DNA from 4 places in the Cedecea davisae genome. Region 1 is predicted to be linked to each of the others. Evidence: predicted binding sites of a transcription regulator. Region 1 holds the regulator's gene; each other region holds the start of a gene.

Region 1 (5,949 bases):
CCCGGGTAGGATAGCCTGTGAGCATTAGCACATTTGAGAGGCTGGCAGGCTACCAGCGATAGTCATTCCTGGACTCCCAGTCCTTCACTTCTTTCTCTGCCTGGTCTTTGGCATAGCCGTAGCGTTCCTGGATTTTACCCACCAGCTGGTCACGCTTACCTTCGATAACGGTCATATCGTCATCGGTCAGCTTGCCCCATTTCTCTTTAACCGTACCTTTGAACTGTTTCCAGTTACCGCCGAGTTCGTCCTTATTCATAGTCGTCTCCTCATCGTTCGGTTTAGGTTCTGAACATATCAGCCGTTGGGTGCTTTCCTTTGAACAGTCACCCACTATCTGCTGAACGTGAGATTAATTGTAGTTAATGATTTCGACCTCTGGGAAAAAATAAGAATCTTTAACCATTCAGAGAGAAATCACTACTGCCTGCCGTCGGCGGGAAACCAGCTGTTATTACGCCAGTGGCGACGCCAGATAAAACCGAGCGAAAGGCCGCGCAGCGCCAGAAACACCGCCAAAGCCAGCCACAGCGCATGGTTGCCAAAGAGAGGCAGTGTCAGCAAGGTTAGACCAAACCCCAGCGCCGCAACGGCCATGCTGTTACGCATTTCAGCCCCACGCGTAGCGCCGATAAACATTCCGTCCAGCAGGTAACACCAGACGCCAACAACCGGCAGTATGATTTGCCATGGCAGATAGCTATTCGCCAGCTGGCGTAGCTCTGGTAGCGAAGTCAGCATCGAGACTATCTGCTCGCCCGCCACGGCATAAACAGCGGCGAAAGCCAATGCAACCAGCCCGGCCTGCCTGCATGCCGCTCCCCAGACCTCGAGAAGCTGCCCGCGATTACGGGCACCATACGCCTGCCCGGAATGCGCCTCAACGGCATAAGCAAATCCGTCCAGCGCGTAGGCGGTAAAGGTCAGCAGCGTCATCAAAACCGCATTCAACGCGACAATTTCGCCCCCCAGCCGAGCGCCAAAAATGGTCATTGAGGCAAAGCAAACTTGCAGCAGAAGCGAGCGCAGCATGATGTCACGGTTGAGGGCCAGCAGCCTTCGCAGATCTCCTCGCCATGCCATCTTCAGGCATGACCAATCAATACCGCGCAGCTTTAACACCCTGTGTACCATCGCTAAGCCGATGATAAACGTCGCATACTCGGCAATAACGGTCGCCAGTGCGGCCCCCTGCACGTTCATATGCAGGCCCATGACAAGCCAAAGGTCGAGCACGATATTCAGCAGGTTACCCACCACCAGCAAAATAACCGGGGCGCGAGCATACTGCACGCCGAGCAGCCAGCCCAGCAGCACCAGATTAGCCAGCGACGCCGGAGCGCTTAGCCAACGAATTTCAAGAAAACGCCGGGCCTGATAAAGCACCTCTTCGCTGCCGCCGACAATATGCAAAGCAAGACCGATTAGCGGCCCGCGCAGCACCATAATGGCCAAACCGGCGGCCAGCGCCAGTATCAGCGGCTGAAGCAAAGCGCGGGCGAGACGCAGCGGATCGTTAGCGCCAAACGCCTGAGCCGCAAGCCCGGTAGTGCTCATACGCAGAAACAGCAGCAGCATAAACAGGAAACTGGTCGCGGTTGCGCCTATCGCCACGCCGCCCAGATAGGTCGGGCTGTCGAGATGACCAATAACGGCGGTATCAACCAGCCCCAGCAGCGGCACCGTGATATTGGAGAAAATCATGGGAAGCGCAAGACGCCACAGCGCACTATCCGTCGACGAAAAAAATCGCATCAGAGTGACCCAGGAAAATAATGAGGGGGAATAGAGCGGGTGGTACGGCGTGTTACCGCACCACCGAAAGACGTGTTACAGCCATTCGCCGTTGCGGATTACGCCCACGGCCAGACCTTCAATGCTAAAGTTTTGCTCGCGCAGATCGACAACGATAGGCTGAAACTCGCTGTTTTCAGGCAGTAGCTGAACGGTGTTGCCCTGTTTTTTCAGACGTTTAACGGTCACTTCGTCGTCAATACGCGCCACCACAACCTGGCCATTACGTACGTCCTGCGTTTTATGCACCGCCAGCAGGTCACCATCCATAATGCCGATGTCTTTCATCGACATGCCGCTCACGCGCAGCAGGAAGTCGGCATTCGGTTTAAACAACGACGGATCGACCTGATAATGGCCTTCGATATGCTGCTGCGCCAGAAGCGGCTCACCGGCGGCAACGCGCCCGACCAACGGCAGGCCGGTTTCTTCTTCAACCAGCAGGCGAATGCCGCGCGACGCGCCGGAAACAATCTCAATGACCCCTTTGCGGGCCAGCGCTTTGAGATGTTCCTCAGCGGCGTTTGGAGAACGGAACCCCAGACGTTGTGCAATCTCGGCGCGCGTAGGTGGCATGCCGGTTTGGTTGATATGATCCCGAATGAGATCAAACACCTCTTGCTGCCTGGTAGTTAGTGCTTTCATTCCGCCCCCTGGGTGTTTATACAGTTATGCTGTGAGTATATACAGCCCCGGGTGAATTTGAAACCACAAATTAAGCAAAAACCAGCCACTTAACCGATTATGGAAAGCCTATCGCAAATGTGACCAAAGCAGCGTGACCCAGGTGACAACCGCCAGAATAATCGCAATCAGTACGGCGGCAGACCCCATATCTTTGGCGCGCCCGGAAAGTTCGTGGTAGTCGGTGCCTACGCGGTCGACCAATGCCTCGATGGCGCTATTCAGAATTTCAACAATCATCACCAGCACCACGGAGCCAATCAGCAAAATGCGGGTGATCGGGTCAACGTCCAGCCAGCAGGCGATTATAATAGCAATTACCGCGGCCACGCCCTCCTGACGAAATGCAGCTTCGTTTATCCAGGCCGCACGCAGCCCCTTCCACGAGTAGCCTGCAGCCTTAATAATGCGGGTGATGCCGGTGGTATTATTCGCCATTCAAGGAAACCTTTTTAAATATTGAGCGTCAATGCTCATTGAGTCTAAATCGCAGCGCCACAGAAATTCCCCGGAGTTTCTGATATCCTTGCGGCGCATTTGCATTATTAACCTGAGGCTTTACATCATCTATGTCAGGCTGGCCAAGAATTTACTACAAATTACTGAATTTACCATTAAGTGTTCTGGTAAAAAGCAAGTCTATCCCGGCGGACCCACAAACCGAACTCGGTCTGGATCCCTCGCGCCCAATTATGTATGTCCTGCCTTATAACTCGAAGGCAGACCTACTGACCCTGCGCGCCCAATGCCTGGAGCATGACCTGCCCGATCCGCTGGAACCTCTGGAAATTGACGGCGCACTGCTGCCGCGCTACGTGTTTATTCACGGCGGGCCGCGCGTCTTTACTTACTACACGCCAAAAGAAGAGTCGGTAAAACTGTTCCACGATTATCTGGACCTGCACCGCAGCAATCCCGATCTCGATGTACAGATGGTGCCGGTTTCCGTGATGTTTGGCCGCTCACCCGGCCGCGAGAAAGGGGAAGTTAATCCTCCTCTGCGCACGCTAAACGGCGTACAAAAATTCTTTGCCGTTTCGTGGCTGGGTCGCGACAGCTTTGTGCGCTTCTCTCCCCCTGTTTCGCTGCGCCGTATGGCAACCGAACACGGCACTGACAAAATCATCGCCCAGAAGCTGGCTCGCGTCGCGCGTACCCACTTCGCTCGCCAGCGCTTAGCTGCCGTTGGGCCGCGTTTGCCGGTGCGTCAGGACTTGTTTAACAAGCTGCTGGCATCGAAAGCCATTGCACGTGCGGTAGAAGATGAAGCGCGCAGCAAGAAAATTTCTCACGAGAAGGCACAGCAGAATGCCGTCGCGCTGATGGAAGAGATTGCGGCTAACTTCTCCTATGAGGCCGTTCGCCTGACGGACCGCGTACTGGGGCTGACCTGGAACCGTCTCTATCAGGGCATTAACGTGCACAATGCCGAGCGCGTGCGCCAGCTTGCTCACGACGGCCACGAAATCGTCTATGTGCCGTGCCACCGCAGCCACATGGACTACCTGCTGCTCTCTTACGTGCTTTACCACCAGGGGCTGGTGCCGCCGCATATTGCCGCCGGTATTAACCTGAACTTCTGGCCAGCAGGCCCGATATTCCGCCGCCTGGGTGCGTTCTTTATTCGCCGAACCTTTAAGGGCAACAAGCTCTACTCTACGGTATTCCGCGAGTACCTCGGCGAGCTATTCAGCCGCGGCTATTCGGTTGAGTATTTCGTGGAGGGGGGGCGTTCACGTACCGGCCGCCTGCTTGACCCGAAAACCGGCACCCTGTCGATGACCATTCAGGCCATGCTGCGCGGTGGCACCCGCCCTATTACGCTGGTGCCGATTTATATCGGCTACGAGCATGTGATGGAGGTCGGAACCTACGCCAAAGAGCTGCGCGGCGCGACCAAAGAGAAAGAAGGCTTTATGCAAATGGTCCGCGGCCTGAGCAAGCTGCGTAATCTGGGTCAGGGCTATGTGAACTTCGGTGAACCGCTGCCGCTGATGACCTATCTGAATCAGCACGTTCCTGAGTGGCGCGACTCTATCGATCCAATCGAATCGATTCGCCCGGCCTGGCTGACGCCGACGGTTAATGAAATTGCGGCTGACCTGATGGTGCGCATCAACAACGCAGGCGCGGCAAATGCCATGAACCTGTGCTGTACCGCGCTGCTCGCTTCGCGCCAGCGTTCTCTTACCCGCGAACAGCTGACCGAACAGCTGGACTGCTACCTGAATCTGCTGCGTAACGTGCCTTATTCTCCGGACGCGACGGCGCCAACGGTCACGGCCGATGCGCTTATCGACCACGCGTTGCAGATGAACAAGTTCGAAGTTGAGAAAGACACCATCGGCGACATCATCATTCTGCCGCGCGAGCAGGCAGTGCTGATGACCTATTACCGCAACAACATCATGCACATGCTGGTGCTGCCTTCGCTGATGGCCTCTATTATCACCCAGCATCGCCATATCTCGCGTGCCGAGCTGCTGCGTCAGATAGAAGTTATTTATCCGATGCTTAAGGCCGAACTGTTCCTGCGCTGGGAGAAGAGCGAGCTGGGCGCTGAAATCGATGCAATGATTGCGGAGATGGAGCGTCAGGGGCTGGTTGTTGTTGCCAATGATGAAGTGCAGATCAATCCGAACCGCTCACGCACCTTGCAGCTTCTGGCGGCGGGCGTGCGCGAGACTATCCAGCGTTATGCCATTACCTTCTGGCAGTTGAGCGCCAACCCGGCGATTAACCGCGGCACCCTGGAGCGCGAAAGCCGCACCGTGGCGCAGCGTTTGTCGGTCCTGCACGGTATTAACGCCCCGGAATTCTTTGATAAAGCCGTCTTCACCTCGCTGGTACTGACCCTGCGCGATGAAGGCTACATCAGCGATACCGGCGACGCGGATGCGGCCGAAACCATGAAGGTTTACCAGATGCTGGCAGATCTCGTTACCTCGGACGTGCGCCTGACCATTGAGAGCGCGGCGTCCCAGGACGCGGTTTCTTAAAATGCAAAAAGGCGGGTGAGAAACCCGCCTTTTTTATTGTTGGCCCGAATCAGAAGTGCAGGTAGCTCAGCACCAGCCCGATAAACAACACCAGACCCACATAGTTATTATTCATAAACGCTTTAAAGCAGCCTTCACGCTCACGTTTGGCAATCAGCTTCTGCTGGTGAACAAACAGCCCGCCGGCCAGTAGAATCGACCAGTAAAATGTGCCGCCCAGACCGTTTAGCCAGCCAACCATCGCCATCAGCACCATCGTGGCAACCTGCAAAATCCCGATAATCAGTTTGTCATTACGGCCAAACAAAATCGCCGTCGATTTAATGCCAATTTTCAGGTCATCATCGCGGTCAACCATCGCGTATTGCGTATCGTAAGCTACCGCCCAGCAAATATTCGCCAGGAACATCAGCCAGCAGCTCAGCGGCACGGACTCACTAACCGCGGCAAACGCCATGGGAATGGACCAGCC
Region 2 (5,949 bases), 1.1 Mb from region 1:
ACTTCATTTTTAGTCCAGCCGCTGCCAGGACGGCTGGCGCGACGCCCGGCCAGCCACATGGCGAACACGAACCCGACCAGGTACATAAGTCCGTACCAGTGCAGGGAAACCGGCCCGATGGAGAAAAGCACCGGGTCAAATTCAGGGAAATGCAGATAGCCACTATTCATCTGTCACCACAAGCCATTGTTACCCCACCAAAAAAGAGAGGCGGGTTGCAAATACGCACCGCTATCGATGCGCTCCGAAAGCAGCGGATCATAGCACAAACGACCGGACTGATTGATTATGGAAGTTGTAAAAGATGTGTAATGTCCCGGTTGCGGCGGGACATTGATATGACTTAGCGACCACCGCGGATCAAGCCGCCCATTCCGCGTCGCTCCATAAACGCCGCCACCTGGTGGCGCACCTCGGTAGCCATTTGCGCCTCCAGGCTGCGCTGTGCCAGGTGCTGCGCTTCTTCCAGTTGGATGTGGCGTAGAAGATACTTAATGCGGGCAACGGAGCGGCCGTTCATCGACAGGTGGCGATAGCCCATGCCAACCAGAAGCGCGACGCACATCGGGTCTCCGGCCATTTCACCGCACAGACAGAGGTCGATATTGTAGCGTTCCGCCTCGCTGGCAATCAGGCTCAGGGTTCTCAGCATGGCCGGGTGCAGGCTGTCATAAAGGCTCGCCACGCGGGTATTGTTTCGGTCAACCGCCAGCAGATACTGGGTAAGGTCATTGGTCCCAACGGAGATAAAATCGATGCGCCCGGCCAGATGCCCCAGCATAAACACCATCGAAGGAACCTCAACCATTACGCCAAGCCGAAGTTGTGGAAGCGGGTAGCCCAGCTCTTCTTCGACTTCGCGTCCGGCACGATCGATCAATCTACGTGCATCGTCTATTTCATCGATGCTGGTGATCATCGGCAGCAGGATGCTGAGATTGCCGGTAGCGGCATTAGCGCGCAGCATCGCACGGACCTGGATCAGGAAGATCTCCGGCTGATCGAGCGTAATGCGGATCCCACGCCAGCCGAGGCAGGGGTTCTCTTCGCTGATCGGCATATACGGCAGTTGCTTATCGGCACCCACATCCAGCGTACGCAGGGTGACGGGCTTGTCGTTAAACATTTGCAACATGCCCTGATACTGCGCAACCTGCTCCTCTTCAGACGGGAAGCCGCTTTGCAGCATAAACGGAATTTCTGTGCGGTAGAGACCAATGCCGTCGACACGACTGCCAAGCTGTTCTTCATGCTCCGGGCTGAGGCCCGCATTAAGCATGACCTGAACTCGCTCTCCGCTTTTCAGCGCTGCGGGCTGGTCAACATCGTCTTCCGCCAGGCGGCTAAGCTCGTTTTCTTCGCTGACCAGGCGCTGGTATTCCTGCAGCAGCACCTGCTCAGGGTCAACCAGCAGCTCGCCACGGTAACCGTCGACCACCAGCATGCGGCGATGCAGCACCGAAGGCTGAATGTCTGCCCCCATAACCGTTGGGATGCCAAGCGCGCGAACCATAATAGCGGCGTGAGAGTTTGCCGCACCATCACGCACCACCACGCCCGCAAGGCGGTTCTGCGGCAGTTCCGCAAGCGTGGTAGCGGAAAGCTCATCGGCAACCAGCACGAAGCGCTCGGGCCAGGTATTCGGGCTTTGAATTGTGTCATCGAGGTGGAACAGCAGGCGCTGCCCGAGGGCTTTCAGGTCGCCTGCCCGCTCTTTCAGATAACTATCAGAGAGGCTGGCAAATTGTTCGGCAAATTTTTCGACAACCGTTTTAACCGCCCATTCCGCCACCGAGCCTTTATCAACTTCGGCAAACAGTTCGCGACGCAGCCGGGCATCGGTCAGCAGGTGCGAGTAGAGATCAAAGATTGCCGCCGTCTCTTTCTGAGCACCGGCGGCAAAGCGCTTGCTGTAGCGCCGGAATTCACCGGAGGCTTCTTCCAGCGCGGCGGTAAGACGCTCACGCTCCAGCGCGGTATCCAGCGTTGAAGCCTCAAAGACCTGCTCCATCAGCGGCAGCGTCGTATCCATCCAGCCTTCGGCAATGGCTACGCCCGGCGAAGCAGGCAGCGCGCGAATGCGGGTCTGGCGATATTGGCCGAACAGAGCAGTTAACTGAGATTGAGATAAAATAGCGGCCATTTGCGTGGCCAGCGTAACAAGGAAAGACTCTTCGCTTTCATCATACTGCCGGTGCTCACGCTGCTGCACTACCAGCACGCCCAGCAGCTGACGCCGCTGGATGATAGGCACCCCAAGGAAGGCCCGGAAGCGCTCCTCTTTTACCGCAGGAACGTATTTAAAGCTGGGGTGTTTTTGCGCATCGGCAAGGTTAATAGGTTCCGCAAGCCGCCCGACAAGGCCGACGATGCCTTCATCGAAGGCAAGCGTAACCGTGCGGCCGCGTGGTTTTTTTAACCCACGCGTTGCCATTAAATAAAAGCAGCGGCGCTCATGATCGGCGAGATAAACCGAGCAAACCTCGGTATCCATCGCAAGGCAGATGTCGGTAACCAGAATATCCAGCGCCTCATTGAGGCGCGGGGCGCTGGCAACCTTTTCGACTATTTCTCGCAGACGGGTGAGCATTTTTCGCGTGACTTAACCTCTTTTACGTCGCCAGGCCGGCGAGTTATTACGTGGTGGCGTAACTTCCTGCAGCGGCATAACCACGCTGGCAAACTCTTTCATTACGCGGCGATAAACATCACGCTTAAATGAAACAACCTGGCGAACCGGGTACCAGTAGCTTACCCAGCGCCAGCCGTCGAACTCCGGCGTGCTGCTGGTTTGCATATTGATCTCGGTGTCGCTGCCCAGCAACTGCAAAAGAAACCATTTTTGTTTCTGGCCGATACAAACCGGCTTTGTGTCCCAACGCACCAAACGTTTAGGTAATTTGTAACGCAACCAGTTTCGGGTCGAGGCAAGAATGCGAACATCTTTTCTCTGTAAACCGACTTCTTCGAAAAGCTCCCGGTACATTGCCTGTTCAGCTGACTCGCCAGGATTGATGCCCCCCTGAGGAAATTGCCAGGAATGTTGACCGAAACGCCGGGCCCACATTACCTGTCCCTGCCGATTGCATATTACGATCCCAACGTTGGGGCGGTAGCCATCATCATCGATCACCGGACTACCTCAAAACAAACTTAGATTACAGCGATTGTTTCATACAAGTGTCAGGCGGTAAACCACTCTATTGGCGGCGTTTGCGTGGAATAACATTTGAATAACTCACAAAAGAGTGCCGGGTTATAAACAGGGACGGTGAAAACCCTCGGCTTTATTCACTTTTTCTGTGGATATAACTGTGAAGAACTACCGAATTACATCGGGACAACTTGGGACAAGTAAAAACAGGAGCAATCTGATAATTTTAAAAACACATTATATATCATAACGATAACAGATAAAAAATGACATAAAAGCTTCATAATGTGACGATCATCACATACAAGGATCGTCGACTGATGAAAGATCGAGCAATGTCGTTTTTATCCACAGATTATGCAAACAAGTTAGTCACAAATCGCCGATAAATTGTATTTTCCCGCCTCGTCAAGGCTGTAAATGGAACCAGTAGTGACGCTTATTCCCAGTTATCCCATTTTTCTGTGGATAACATGGTGTAAGATCCTGTTCATTGTCAGTGACCAGAATTGGAAAAGCTTTTTTCCCCGCTTCGCTGGGCAGCCAAAGTCTAAAAAAAACCATTATAAATCATTAGATTGTTATTCTTATCCTCAGACGGTTAAACTAACCGTTCGCTGTGAGTAAATAGCGTTCATTTTTTAACCACAAAACATCAACGAGTTATGCAACCAATACGACCTTTAACCTCGCCCCCAAAAAGTGAAACAGACCTGCTCCGGCAGGCGAGTCTGGTCGCGGGTTATACTCTGGGTGAACTGGCCGCGCTGGCCGGGCTGAAGGCCCCTGAAAACCTGAAGCGCGATAAAGGCTGGATTGGTATTTTGCTGGAACAATGGCTGGGTGCCAGCGCCGGAAGCAAGCCTGAACAAGACTTTGCAGCACTCGGTATTGAGCTAAAAACCATTCCTGTAGATAGTGAAGGTCGCCCGCTGGAAACCACCTTTGTCTGCGTAGCTCCGCTGACCGGCAATAGCGGTGTCGTGTGGGAAACCAGCCATGTTCGCCACAAGCTGAAACGTGTGCTGTGGATCCCGGTCGAAGGCGATAGACAGATCCCGCTTGCCGAGCGCCACGTTGGCTCACCGCTACTCTGGAGTCCTTCAGAGGAAGAAGAACGGCAGCTCCAGCTTGACTGGGAAGAGCTGATGGATTTGATAGTGCTGGGGCAGGTTGAGCGCATTACCGCTCGCCACGGAGAGGTACTTCAACTCCGCCCTAAAGCGGCTAACAGCAAGGCTTTGACGGAGGCAATAGGCGCCGACGGCTCGCCGATACTCACCTTACCCCGCGGTTTTTATCTAAAGAAAACCTTCACCGCAGCGCTTCTGGCGCGCCACTTTTCGCTCTAATGCCAGCGGCATAACGAATCCATGTTTCTGTCAGCGCAGGCAGGGGAATGTTACATTAACTTTCCCCCATTAAGAATTTGCCTCTTTTATTCCCCCATTCATCAGGTTATTACTAAGCTTATTAACTGGATCCTTCCTGACGAGGAAAATAATGATGACTAAATGGGCAGTAGCAATTTCCGCCATTGGCCTTGCCTTCGCCGTTTCAGGCTGCAGCAGTGACTACGTAATGGCAACCAAAGATGGACGAATGATTTTGACCGAAGGCAAACCTAAGGTCGATGAAGATACCGGGCTGGTAAGCTATCGCGATCAGCAGGGCAACGAAATGCAGATCAACCGTAACGACGTTTCCCAAATTATCGAACGCTAATTTATCAGGGTCAGCCCGCCGGCTGGCCTGACGACTTTTCTTTTCTCCCCTCTTTCGCTTTCCCTCCGCCTCTGCCATGTTTATAGACCTTTTTGTCGGGTAGCTAAGCCTGACGTAGTCAAAAGAACACCAGGAATCCAGCTATGCATTATCACCGTATTCCCCACAGTTCACTTGAAATCAGCACGCTGGGCTTGGGAACCATGACCTTTGGTGAGCAAAACAGCGAAGCCGACGCCCACCAGCAGCTCGACTACGCCGTAAGCCAGGGCGTAAACCTGATTGACGTCGCAGAAATGTATCCGGTACCTCCGCGCCCGGAAACTCAGGGGTTAACAGAAAGTTACGTGGGTAGCTGGCTGAAGGCTCGCGGTAACCGTGAGAAGCTGGTTATTGCCTCTAAGGTAACCGGCCCAACGCGTAATAATGATGCAGGTATCCGTCCAAATCAGATCCTCGACCGTAAAAACATTCGTGAAGCGCTGGATGCCAGCCTGAAGCGCCTGCAAACCGACTACCTCGATCTGTATCAGGTACACTGGCCGCAGCGCCCAACCAATACCTTCGGCAAGCTAGGCTACACCTGGAGCGACACGACTTCGCTGCCGGTAACGCTGCTGGAAACCCTTGAAGCGCTGACGGAGTGCCAGCGTGCCGGGAAAATTCGCTATATTGGCGTCTCGAATGAAACGGCCTGGGGGGTAATGCGCTATTTGCAGCTTGCCGAAAAACACGACCTGCCGCGTATCGTTACCATTCAGAATCCGTATAGCCTGCTGAACCGCAGCTTCGAGGTTGGTTTATCTGAAGTGAGCCAGCACGAAGGTGTCGAGCTGCTTGCGTACTCCTGCCTTGCGTTTGGCGTGCTCTCGGGCAAATACCTTAACGGCGCACAACCGGCCGGAGCGCGTAATACTTTATTCAGCCGTTTTACCCGCTACAGCGGCGAACAGTCACAAAAAGCCGTTGCCGCCTACGTCGAAATCGCCAAACGTCATAACCTGGACCCGTCGCAAATGGCACTGGCCTTTGTCCGCCGCCAGCCGTTCGTTGCCAGCACCTTGCTGGGC
Region 3 (5,949 bases), 2.3 Mb from region 1:
AAACAAAGAAAAAGTACGCATTCGCCAGCTGTATGCCGAAGGTAAAGTCGATCGCCTTGCGCTGCTGGAAGCCGAAGCGGCCTCTTATCACGCCCCTGGCACCTGTACCTTCTATGGCACCGCTAACACCAACCAGATGGTGGTTGAGTTTATGGGGATGCAACTGCCGGGCTCTTCATTTGTACAGCCGGATGCCGAACTGCGTCACGCGCTGACCGACGCGGCCGCTCGGCAGGTCACCCGCCTGACCGGCAACGGCAACGAGTGGATGCCGCTGGGCAAAATGATCGATGAAAAAGTGGTGGTGAACGGTATTGTGGCGCTGCTGGCAACCGGCGGCTCTACCAACCACACCATGCATCTGGTGGCGATGGCTCGCGCGGCGGGCATCATTATTAACTGGGATGACTTCTCCGACATTTCTGAGATAGTGCCGCTGCTGGCGCGCCTCTACCCGAACGGCCCGGCGGATATTAACCACTTCCAGGCGGCTGGCGGCGTGCCTGTTCTTATGCGCGAACTGCTGAAAGGCGGCCTGCTGCATGAAGATGTGAATACCGTTGCCGGTTTTGGTTTGCAGCATTACACCATGGAGCCGTGGCTGGACAACGGCGAGCTGGCGTGGCGCGAAGGTGCCAGCAAACCGCTGGACAGCGACGTTATCGCGACCATGGAAAAACCGTTCTCGCGCCACGGCGGCACCAAAGTGCTGAGCGGCAACCTGGGACGCGCGGTGATGAAAACCTCTGCCGTTCCGGTTGAGAATCAGGTAATTGAAGCCCCGGCCGTTATCTTTGAAAGCCAGCATGACGTATTACCGGCCTTTGAGGCAGGTAAACTCGACCGCGACTGCGTAGTAGTGGTGCGCCATCAGGGGCCAAAAGCCAACGGCATGCCAGAATTGCATAAACTTATGCCGCCGCTTGGAGTATTATTGGACCGCTGTTTCAAAATTGCTCTGGTGACCGACGGAAGACTGTCCGGCGCCTCTGGCAAGGTTCCTTCTGCTATCCACGTTACCCCGGAAGCCTACGATGGCGGGCTGCTGGCGAAGGTGCAGGATGGCGATATTATCCGCGTTAACGGCCAGACCGGCGAACTGACGCTGCTGGTGGACGAGGCTGAACTTGCCGCCCGTACCGCTTATCACCCGGATCTCAGCGCAGAGCGCGTGGGAACGGGGCGCGAAATGTTTGGTGCGCTGCGTGAACAGCTTTCCGGCGCTGAACAAGGCGCAACCTGCATTAAATTTTAATCCCGTGGCGGCTTGGCCGCGGCGGTTCACAAATTACAAGTTGGCTGAAGAGGCGCTCAGATGAAAAACTGGAAAACAACAGCGGAACAGATCCTGAAAACAGGACCGGTCGTTCCGGTTATCGTGGTAAACAAGCTGGAACACGCTGTGCCGATGGCAAAAGCGCTGGTAGCCGGTGGCGTGCGTGTGCTGGAAGTTACGCTGCGTACCGCGTGTGCGATGGACGCCATTCGCGCCATCGCCAAAGAAGTGCCGGAAGCCATTATCGGTGCCGGTACCGTGCTGAACCCGCAGCAGCTGGCGGAAGTGACGGAGGCAGGCGCACAGTTCGCTATTAGCCCTGGCCTGACCGAGCCGCTGCTGAAAGCGGCAACCGAAGGCACCATCCCGCTTATCCCGGGTATCAGCACCGTTTCTGAACTGATGCTGGGCATGGACTACGGCCTGAAAGAGTTCAAATTCTTCCCGGCTGAAGCCAATGGCGGCACCAAAGCCCTGCAGGCTATTGCTGGTCCGTTCTCCCAGGTCCGTTTCTGCCCAACCGGCGGTATCTCCCCGGCTAACTACCGTGATTACCTGGCGCTGAAAAGCGTGCTGTGTATCGGCGGCTCCTGGCTGGTTCCGGCGGACGCGCTGGAAGCGGGCGACTACGACCGTATCACCAAACTGGCTCGCGAAGCGGTAGAAGGCGCGAAACAGTAAGCAATAAAAAAGCCCCGCCGCGATGGCAGGGCTTAATCAACAAATCGTCCTTAGTTAAGGGCGATTTTTTTAGCCTTCAACTTTTACCTGAGCCGCAGAAGCAATCGCTCTGGCAACGGCTTCGTCAACGCTATTCCCGGTCGCCAGCGCTACGCCCATGCGGCGTTTACCGCCGATTTCCGGTTTCCCGAACAGGCGCAACTGTAATCCGCCGCCTAATGCCGCCCCGACATTCGAGTATTTAACATTGTCGCTCTGCAACTCGGGCAGGATAACCGCCGAAGCGGCAGGACCGTATTGGCGAATATCACCGACAGGCAGGCCGAGGAAGGCGCGAACATGCAGGGCGAACTCGGACAAGTCCTGCGAGATAAGCGTTACCATGCCTGTGTCGTGTGGGCGAGGGGAGACTTCGCTGAAGATAACCTCGTCGCCGCAAACAAACAGCTCTACGCCGAACAGGCCGTGCCCGCCGAGTGCGGTAACCACTTTCCCGGCAATCTCTTTAGAGCGCTCAAGGGCAAGGTCGCTCATCTGCTGCGGCTGCCAGGACTCGCGGTAGTCGCCATCTTCCTGACGATGGCCAATAGGCGCACAGAAGTGGATCCCGTCCACGGCGCTGATGGTCAGCAGCGTGATTTCAAAATCAAAATTAACCACGCCTTCAACAATCACGCGGCCTTTACCGGCGCGCCCGCCAAGCTGGGCATATTCCCACGCCTGCGGCAGCTGGTCGGCGGTGCGGATGAAACTTTGCCCCTTGCCTGAAGAGCTCATCACCGGTTTAACAATGCACGGCAGGCCGATTTCCTGCACGGCCTGGCGGAACGCCTCTTCGCTGTCCGCAAAACGGTAACTTGAGGTTGGTAACTGTAATTCTTCCGCCGCCAGACGGCGAATACCTTCGCGGTTCATGGTCAGCTTAGCGGCGCGAGCGCACGGCACAACGCGCTGGCCCTGTTGCTCAAGTTCCAGCAGGGCGTCGGTAGCGATAGCTTCAATTTCAGGAACGATAAAGTCAGGCATTTCGGCGGCAACCAGCGCTTTTAGCGCGGCGGCATCCAGCATATTGATGACGTGGCTGCGGTGCGCGACATGCATCGCAGGCGCATTGGCGTAGCGATCTACGGCGATCACTTCCACGCCGAGGCGCTGGCATTCAATGGCCACTTCTTTACCCAATTCACCGGAGCCAAGCAGCATTACTCGAGTAGCTGCCGGGCGCAGAGCTGTTCCCAACGTTGACATGTGATTTAGCCTTAACAGAGAAAAAAGACCGCGGCAGTATAAACGAAAACGTTTGCGTTGGCAGCGCCTTTCCGGCTTGTGTGTTAAAATGAATGACGTTATACTGGATAAATAAACAGGTAAATGGAGCTGCAAAATGGCGGTCGAAATTAAATATGTGGTGGTGAGAGAGGGACAAGAGAAAATGGCCTTTGCCAGTAAAAAGGACGCTGACGCTTACGACAAAATGCTGGATCTAGCCGAAGTGCTGGGTGAATGGCTACAGCAAAGCCCACTCGAGCTTGAAGAAGGGCAGAGCGACACTCTGGCGATGTGGATGGCGGAAAACAAAGACCTGCTGGCAGGCGTGCTGAAAAACGGCAAGCTGCCGGAGCCAGAAACGGCAAGCGTCGGGGCAGAAGCTGCCGCTGCTGAACCAAAAGCGGATGCACAGGAACCGGCTGCGGTATCTGAAGATAACGTTAGCGAACACACCGGGCGCAAACGCACCAAAGCGGCATAACACGGCATGCTGGCGCCGGGCTACCGGCGCGATTCTTTTCCCATCTTTAGCCCTCTGATACGTTTCTTGACGTGCCGTGGCCTACTCTCGACGAGTTAAGCCAATAAGGGGTGCCTGTCATGAATAACTGGTTACAGCAGCTTCAGTCGTTACTGGGGCAATCAACGTCCTCTCAGCAATCTTCCCAGCCAGGCGCTGGCCCGGAGGGGCTTAGCAAGCTGCTGGTGCCCGGCGCACTCGGCGGGCTGGCGGGGCTACTGCTGGCAAGCAAGTCTTCACGCAAATTGCTAACAAAATACGGCACCAGCGCTCTGTTGGTCGGCGGCGGTGCGGTAGCCGGTAGCGTGTTGTGGAACAAGTACAAAGAGCGGGTTCGCCAGAGCCAGCCGCAGGCCAGTGGCTACGGGCATCAGCACTCTTCCGTCGATGTGCGCACGGAGCGCCTGATAACCGCCCTGGTGTTTGCCGCCAAAAGCGATGGTCATATCGACGCCAAAGAACGTCAGTTCATCGAGCAACAGCTGCGCGAAACGGGCATCGACGGCGAAGGCAAAGCCCTGATTGAGCGAGCCATCGACCGGCCGCTGGATCCGCAGCTGCTGGCGCGTGATGTGAAAAACGAAGAGGAAGCGCTGGAGCTTTATTATCTCAGCTGCACCGCTATCGACGTCGATCACTTTATGGAGCGCAGTTACCTCAGCGCGCTGGGCGATGCTCTGAATATCCCGCAGGATGTCAGGGCGAGCATTGAGCAGGACATTCAGCAGCAGAAGCTGGCTCTTCCTGCCTGACGCCTGATTTTCTCCGCTTTTACAGTGCCGGGCTTCCCGGCATTTTCGTGTTATCCCTCACGTTTCGCTTGCAAGCTCGCCTGAATTTGCCACCCTTACAGGGTGTTAAATGACAAATGAAGAAACTGATGCCGCCAAAAGCTAAAAAAATTCCCCACGCTATGACCACTCATGGCGATACCCGCACGGACAACTATTACTGGCTGCGCGACGATGAGCGTGCCGACCCGGCGGTGCTTGAATATCTGAACCAGGAAAATGACTACGGCAAAACGATAATGGAGAGCCAGCGGGCGTTGCAGGACAGGCTGCTGGAAGAGATGATCGCGCGTATTCCGCCGCATGATGTCTCGGCTCCTTATGTCAAAAACGGCTATCGCTACCGGCAGGTGTATGAAAAGGGAAATGAGTACCCGATTTATCAGCGCCAGTCCGCTATGCGTGATGAGTGGGAGGCCTGGGAGCTGCTGCTGGATGCCAACAAACGTGCCGCCCACAGCGAGTTTTACACCATGGGCGGGTTAGCGATTACGCCGGACAATGAAGTCATGGCCCTGGCCGAGGACTATTTATCACGACGCCAGTTTGGCATTCGCCTGCGTAACCTGAAAACCGGCAACTGGTACCCGGAACTGCTGGATAATGTCTCCAGCAGCTTTGTCTGGGCTAATGACTCGGTAACGCTTTACTACGTGCGCAAACACCCGAAAACACTGCTGCCTTACCAGGTCTGGCGGCATACGCTTGGCCATCCGGTTGCGGATGACCAACTGGTGTATGAGGAAAAAGACGATACTTTCTACGTCAGCGTGCATAAGACAACGTCTAAGCACTTTATTGTGATTCATCTTGCCAGCGCGACCACCAGCGAGGCACTGCTGCTGGATGCCGAACTGGCGGATGCTCAGCCGCAGGTATTTGCCCCCCGCCGCAAAGATCACGAATACACGCTTGACCACTACCAGCATAATTTTTACCTGCGCTCCAATAAAGACGGGAAAAACTTCGGTCTTTACCGCAGCGCGGTCAGGGATGAAAAACAGTGGGAGACGCTGATTGCTCCACGCGAGCAGGTGATGCTCGAAGATTTCACCCTGTTCAAAGACTGGCTGGTTGTCGAGGAGCGCCAGCAGGGGCTGACCAGCCTGCGCCAGATTAACCGCCACACCAGAGAATCCACCGGGATTGCTTTTGATGACCCGGCCTATGTGACTTGGCTTGGCTACAACCCGGAGCCGGAGACCGCGTGCCTGCGCTATGGTTACTCTTCCATGACCACGCCGGACACGCTGTTTGAGCTAAATATGGACAGCGGCGAACGCAGGGTCATCAAACAGACCGAAGTTGCGGGCTTTGAGGCCAGCAACTACCGCAGCGAGCATCTCTGGATAACGGCGCGGGATGGCGTTCAGGTACCGGTTTCGCTGGTTTACCACCGCAAGCACTTCCGG
Region 4 (5,949 bases), 610 kb from region 1:
CGGTTGCCATTGCAACGGACTTCAGGCCGCCGGTGGCGTTGGACGGCAGGGTAATGCCGCGGCCAACCGACAGGCATTCAACCAGCATACGCCAGCCCTGTCCGGCCATTTTCGGGCCACCGATAATAAAGTCGATTGGCACGAAGATGTCTTTCCCACGGGTTGGGCCGTTCTGGAACGGCACGTTCAGCGGGAAGTGACGCTTGCCGATTTCCACGCCCGGAGTATGGGTTGGAATCAGGGCGCAGGTAATGCCGAGATCTTCCTCGCCGCCCAGCAGACGATCCGGGTCGGAAAGTTTAAACGCCAGGCCAAGCACGGTGGCGATAGGCGCCAGCGTAATGTAGCGCTTGTTCCAGGTGAGGCGCATGCCCAGCACCTGTTCGCCCTGCCATTCACCCATGCAGACTACGCCGCTGTCCGGGATTGCGCCCGCATCGGAACCCGCTTCCGGGCTGGTCAGCGCGAAGCAAGGGATCTCCAGGCCGCGCGCCAGGCGTGGCAGGTAATGATCTTTTTGCTCTTCTGTACCGTAATGTTGCAGCAGTTCGCCCGGCCCTAAGGAGTTTGGCACGCCGACGGTAATCGCCAGGATACCGGAAACGCCGGACAGTTTTTGCAGCACGCGAGCCTGAGCGTAGGCGGAGAACTCAAGACCGCCGTACTCTTTCTTAATGATCATCGCGAAGAAGCGATGTTCTTTCAGGTAGGCCCACAGTTCAGGAGGCAGGTCGGCCAGTTCATGGGTTATCTGGAAGTCATTTGCCATGCGGCAGGCTTCTTCAACCGGGCCATCGATAAAGGCCTGCTCTTCCTCGGTCAGCTTAGGCTGCGGATAGTTGTGCAGCTTTTCCCAGTCTGGTTTGCCGCGGAACAGATCGCCTTCCCACCAGGTTGTCCCGGCGTCGATAGCTTCTTTTTCGGTGCGCGACATCGGCGGCATCACTTTACGGAAGCCACGGAACACCGGCGCGGAAATCAGTGATTTACGCAGCGGAGTAAAGACCAGCGGCACCAGGATAACGGCCAGCGGCACCAGCACCCAGTAAGACCAGATATTGGCGGCACCGAGGGCGGCGGTCCAGGCCAGTAAAATCACGCTGGCGAGCAGCAGGTTTGCCTGGTGATAGAACAGCACACCCAGCAGGACGAGAGTAAGAACAATACTTAAAATTAACATAAAGAAAGCTCCCTGGCTTGTAGGAGGTCTGACCACTTGTGATGTATTGGTTGTAGTGGATGTTGCATTTTTTAGCAATGCATTCACAAAATAATTACAACCTCGCTCACATTGTTGCGGCACATAATCGTAAAAGCCCGGCTAAACTCGCGGGGTTGCGCTTCTCGCGCCTGGCGCTATCCGGTACACTGCCGGAGGTGAAATTCAATCAAACCTCAAGGACTTCCTCATGTACCAGGATCTTATTCGTAATGAGTTAAATGAAGCGGCGGAAACGCTGGCTAACTTCCTGAAGGATGAAGCAAATATTCATTCCATCCAGCGCGCAGCCGTGCTGCTGGCGGACAGTTTTAAAGCGGGTGGCAAAGTGCTGTCCTGCGGTAACGGCGGCTCGCACTGCGACGCCATGCACTTCGCTGAAGAGCTGACAGGCCGCTACCGTGAGAACCGCCCTGGCTACCCGGCGATTGCGATTTCCGACGTGAGCCACATCTCCTGCGTCAGCAACGACTTTGGTTATGACTACGTGTTCTCCCGCTACGTTGAAGCGGTTGGCCGCGAAGGCGACGTGCTGCTGGGTATCTCTACTTCCGGCAACTCCGGCAACGTCATCAAGGCGATTGAGGCCGCGCGTGCTAAAGGCATGAAGGTCATCACGCTGACCGGTAAAGACGGCGGCAAAATGGCGGGAACGGCGGATATCGAAATTCGCGTGCCGCATTTTGGCTACGCGGACCGCATTCAGGAGATCCACATTAAAGTGATCCACATCCTGATTCAGTTAATCGAAAAAGAAATGGTCAAGGCTTAGCCCGAAATCCTCCTGTCCGGCGGGCAGGAGGGTTCGTTGTGGGAGAGATGAGATGTGTGAACTGCTCGGGATGAGTGCCAACGTACCGACGGATATCTGCTTTAGTTTTACCGGTCTGGTGCAGCGCGGTGGCGGAACTGGCCCCCATAAAGACGGCTGGGGCATTACCTTCTATGAAGGCAAAGGCTGCCGCACGTTTAAAGATCCTCAGCCGAGCTTCAACTCGCCCATTGCCCGCCTGGTGCAGGAATACCCGATTAAATCCTGCTCGGTGGTGGCGCACATTCGCCAGGCTAACCGTGGCCAGGTGGCGCTGGAAAACACGCATCCGTTTACCCGCGAACTGTGGGGCCGCAACTGGACTTACGCCCATAACGGGCAGTTGAAAGGCTACCGTTCGCTTGAGACCGGCAGCTTCCGCCCGATAGGCGAAACGGACAGCGAGCAGGCGTTTTGCTGGCTGCTGCACAAGCTGACCCAGCGCTACCCGCGCACGCCCGGCAATATGGAAGCGGTATTCCGCTACATTACCGAGCTGGCAGGGCAGATGAGAGAGAAGGGCGTGTTTAACATGCTGCTGTCGGACGGGCGCTACGTGATGGCGTTTTGCTCGACTAACCTGTTCTGGATAACGCGAAGGGCACCGTTTGGCGTGGCGAAGCTGTTAGACAGGGATGTGGAAATCGACTTTCAGGAAGAGACCACACCGAACGATGTGGTCACTGTTATTGCTACTCAACCGCTGACGGCGAACGAAACCTGGCACAAGATTGAGCCAGGCAAGTCGGCGTTATTTTGCCTCGGTGAGCTTATAGTTTGAGACCAGCTGTGGCTGCACCGGCGTGGCCACCGCAGGTTTGCTTATCACATAGTTGCCGCTCACTACCGCGACGTTTGGCGGCTGGTGGTTGGCAGCAAAGTAGTCATAGCCCGGTTTCAGGCCTTTCCAGAAGTTGATATAGGTCGAGTATTTGTGGCGTTCCATATTGGCGTCCGTCATGCGGAACGGGAAAATACTGACCTGCACGCGCGGCTGACCGAAGATCAGAGCGCCGGTCACAAACTGGAAAATCTCATCAATGCCGGAGTCGGTCATGGCGTAGCAGCCAATGGACACGCAGGCACCGTGGATCATCAAGTATTTCCCTTCATAGCCGTGCGAGCGGTCAAATTCGTTCGGGAAGCCGATATTAATCGCTTTATAGAAGCGGCTGTCCGGCTTTAGCTGACTGCGATCAACGCTATAAAAACCTTCGGGACTTTTAAAATCGCCCTGGCGCTGTTTTGGCCCCAGACCGCCTGAATAATTGCAGATGCGGTAGCTGTTGAGCATCTGATATTGCTCGCCCATCTTCACCCACAGTTCAAGGGTGCGCTCTTCTTTAAAGATTTGAATATAAACCGGGGAGCCCATGAGCTGCTGTCTGGTTTCTTTGCCGATGGGGGCGGCGACGCCGCTGCTATTCAGCAGGCTGGCGAAAGAGAAAAACGGCATAGAGAGCATCGCAATCATTAGTGCGATCTTACGCATACTGCTTGATTCCTTGATAAACCTGCAACTAACAGCCAGGACGGCTAAAGGGACCCTAAATCAGAATAATCTGGACAGGATTGCGCTCACATTAGCATCGTGGTTTTTTTTCGCAAGCGGCAGTCTGATGCGTTTACAAATTTTATTGGAATGAACAGGAAAGAGGGGATATTTCCTCATTGCCAAATGAGCTGTATACTTATCCAGTATTGTTTTCCGGGGCGGGTTATTATGCGCAAAATCATTCATGTCGATATGGACTGCTTTTTTGCCGCCGTTGAGATGCGTGATAATCCAGCCCTGCGCGAAGTTCCGCTGGCTATCGGCGGCAGCGCCCAGCGGCGAGGCGTGATAAGCACCGCAAACTACCCCGCGCGCAAGTTTGGCGTGCACAGCGCCATGTCCACGGCGATGGCGCTGAAGCTTTGCCCTCATCTCACCCTGCTGCCGGGCAGATTCGACGCTTATAAAGAAGCCTCAAACCATATCCGCGAAATCTTCTCCCGCTACACCTCGCTGATTGAGCCGTTGTCTCTCGATGAAGCCTATCTGGACGTGACCAACAGCGAGCATTGCCAGGGCTCGGCAACCCTCATCGCCCGTGAAATTCGCCAGGCCATTTCCGACGAGCTGAACCTCACGGCTTCCGCCGGCATCGCGCCGGTCAAGTTTCTGGCCAAAATAGCCTCCGACCTTAATAAGCCGAACGGGCAGTACGTGATTACCCCGGAGAAGATTCCCGCTTTCCTGGAAACGCTGCCGCTGGGGAAAATCCCCGGCGTCGGCAAGGTAACGGTAGCAAGGCTGGAAGAGATAGGCCTGCGAACCTGTGCGGACGTGCAAAAAGCCGACCTGGCGCTGCTGCTAAAGCGCTTTGGCAAGTTTGGTCGCGTGCTTTGGGAGCGCAGCCAGGGCATAGACGAGCGGGAAATCAGCAACGAGCGCCAGAGAAAGTCGGTTGGCGTGGAGCGCACGCTGGCGGAAGACATTCATGAATGGCAGGCGTGCGAGGACATTATCGAGCGGCTCTACCCGGAGCTGGAGCGAAGGCTGGCTAAGGAGCGTGCCGACCTGCGCATTGCCCGCCAGGGGGTAAAGCTCAAGTTTAATGACTTTCAGCTCACCACGCAGGAACACGTCTGGCCGGAGCTGAATAAAGAAGACCTGATTGCTACCGCGCGTAAAGCCTGGGAAGAGCGAAGGGGAGGACGTGGCGTCCGGCTGGTGGGGCTACATGTGACTTTGCTGGACCCGCAGCTGGAAAGGCAACTGCTGCTGGGGCTGTAAAGATAACCCTCATCCCGGCCTTCTCCCTGGAAGGGAGAAGGGGAAAAGAATGAGGGCAAGGCAGGCAAAGAAAGCCTCTTCTCCCTTGTAGGGAGAGGGTTAGGGTGAGGGTAAAAACTACTTCGCCGGAATAGCTTTCAGCAACTCGGTCAGCAGTTTCCAGTACTGGCCCACGCTTTCAATGTGAACCTGCTCATCCGGAGAGTGAGGCCCGGTGATAGTCGGCCCGATAGAAACCATGTCCATGTCCGGGTACGGTTTTTTGAACAGACCGCATTCCAGACCTGCGTGGATAACCATAATGTTCGGGGTTTTGTTGAACAGCTTCTGGTAGGTTTCACGCACCAGATGCATCACCGGAGAGTTAGCGTCCGGCTGCCAGCCAGGGTAGCTGCCTTTCGCTTCGGTTTTAGCCCCGGCCAGCTGGCCCAGCGCTTCCAGAACGCCAACAACGTGGTCTTTACCTGAGTCGATCAGGGAGCGGATCAGGCAGATGATTTCCGCGCTGTCGTCGCTCATGGTCACTACGCCCGCGTTCAGGGAGGTTTCTACCACGCCTTTTACTTCGTCGGAATTGCGAATAACGCCGTTCGGGGTGGCGTTCAGCAGGCCGAGGAAGTTGGTGCGGCTTTTTGCCGTCAGCGCCTGTTTGTCAGAGCTTACGGGCTCTACCAGCACGGTCAGGTTCTTCTCTACCGCGGCCAGCTCGTTTTTCAGGATAGCGAGATACTCGTTAGCCAGGGACTTCAGCTCGGCCGCTTTAGCAGCAGGCACCGCGAGGGTAGCGAATGCTTCACGCGGGATAGCGTTGCGCAGAGTACCGCCGTTCAGATCCAGCAGGCGTGCGTCCAGCTCTGCTACGTGGGCAAACAGGAAGCGGGCCAGCAGCTTGTTGGCGTTGCCGAGGCCTAGGTGAATATCTCCGCCGGAGTGGCCGCCTTTCAGGCCTTTAATGGTCAGCTTGAAGGTTTCGAACCCGGCCGGAACCGCTTCGCGCTGCAGCGGCAGAGTGGTGATGAAGTCGATGCCGCCTGCGCAGCCCATGTAGATCTCACCTTCTTCTTCGGAGTCGGTGTTGATCAGGATATCCGCCTGCAGCCAGCCAGCCTGAAGGCCGAATGCACCGTCCATGCCGGCTTC

The links. The regulator LexA, encoded in region 1, represses DNA repair genes until DNA is damaged. The targets are predictions, from matches to a motif close to TNCTGTATGTACATACAGNA.
Region 2: a site for LexA is predicted at 3,567-3,586, ahead of mutH (DNA mismatch repair endonuclease MutH). Genes of this name have one in related genera too.
Region 3: a site for LexA is predicted at 3,307-3,326, ahead of ACG1VR_RS09325 (YebG family protein). Genes of this name have one in related genera too.
Region 4: a site for LexA is predicted at 3,712-3,731, ahead of dinB (DNA polymerase IV). Genes of this name have one in related genera too.

Annotation. Positions count from the first base shown of each region.
Region 1 is NZ_CP172054.1:4,498,728-4,504,676, forward strand. Features, by position in the region: gene ACG1VR_RS21525 (CsbD family protein) at 50-259, opposite strand; gene dinF (MATE family efflux transporter DinF) at 421-1,755, opposite strand; gene lexA (transcriptional repressor LexA) at 1,831-2,439, opposite strand; gene ACG1VR_RS21540 (diacylglycerol kinase) at 2,548-2,916, opposite strand; gene plsB (glycerol-3-phosphate 1-O-acyltransferase PlsB) at 3,048-5,477, shown strand; gene ubiA (4-hydroxybenzoate octaprenyltransferase) at 5,527-5,949, opposite strand, start outside.
Region 2 is NZ_CP172054.1:669,187-675,135, reverse strand. Features, by position in the region: gene lgt (prolipoprotein diacylglyceryl transferase) at 1-170, opposite strand, end outside; gene ptsP (phosphoenolpyruvate--protein phosphotransferase) at 344-2,590, opposite strand; gene rppH (RNA pyrophosphohydrolase) at 2,603-3,133, opposite strand; gene mutH (DNA mismatch repair endonuclease MutH) at 3,820-4,506, shown strand; gene ACG1VR_RS03685 (YgdI/YgdR family lipoprotein) at 4,661-4,879, shown strand; gene ACG1VR_RS03680 (NADP(H)-dependent aldo-keto reductase) at 5,023-5,949, shown strand, end outside.
Region 3 is NZ_CP172054.1:1,876,500-1,882,448, forward strand. Features, by position in the region: gene edd (phosphogluconate dehydratase) at 1-1,255, shown strand, start outside; gene kdgA (bifunctional 4-hydroxy-2-oxoglutarate aldolase/2-dehydro-3-deoxy-phosphogluconate aldolase) at 1,316-1,957, shown strand; gene purT (formate-dependent phosphoribosylglycinamide formyltransferase) at 2,027-3,205, opposite strand; gene ACG1VR_RS09325 (YebG family protein) at 3,342-3,707, shown strand; gene ACG1VR_RS09330 (tellurite resistance TerB family protein) at 3,827-4,498, shown strand; gene ptrB (oligopeptidase B) at 4,627-5,949, shown strand, end outside.
Region 4 is NZ_CP172054.1:3,892,837-3,898,785, reverse strand. Features, by position in the region: gene fadE (acyl-CoA dehydrogenase FadE) at 1-1,180, opposite strand, end outside; gene lpcA (D-sedoheptulose 7-phosphate isomerase) at 1,410-1,991, shown strand; gene ACG1VR_RS18630 (class II glutamine amidotransferase) at 2,044-2,811, shown strand; gene dpaA (peptidoglycan meso-diaminopimelic acid protein amidase) at 2,782-3,522, opposite strand; gene dinB (DNA polymerase IV) at 3,754-4,809, shown strand; gene pepD (cytosol nonspecific dipeptidase) at 4,927-5,949, opposite strand, start outside.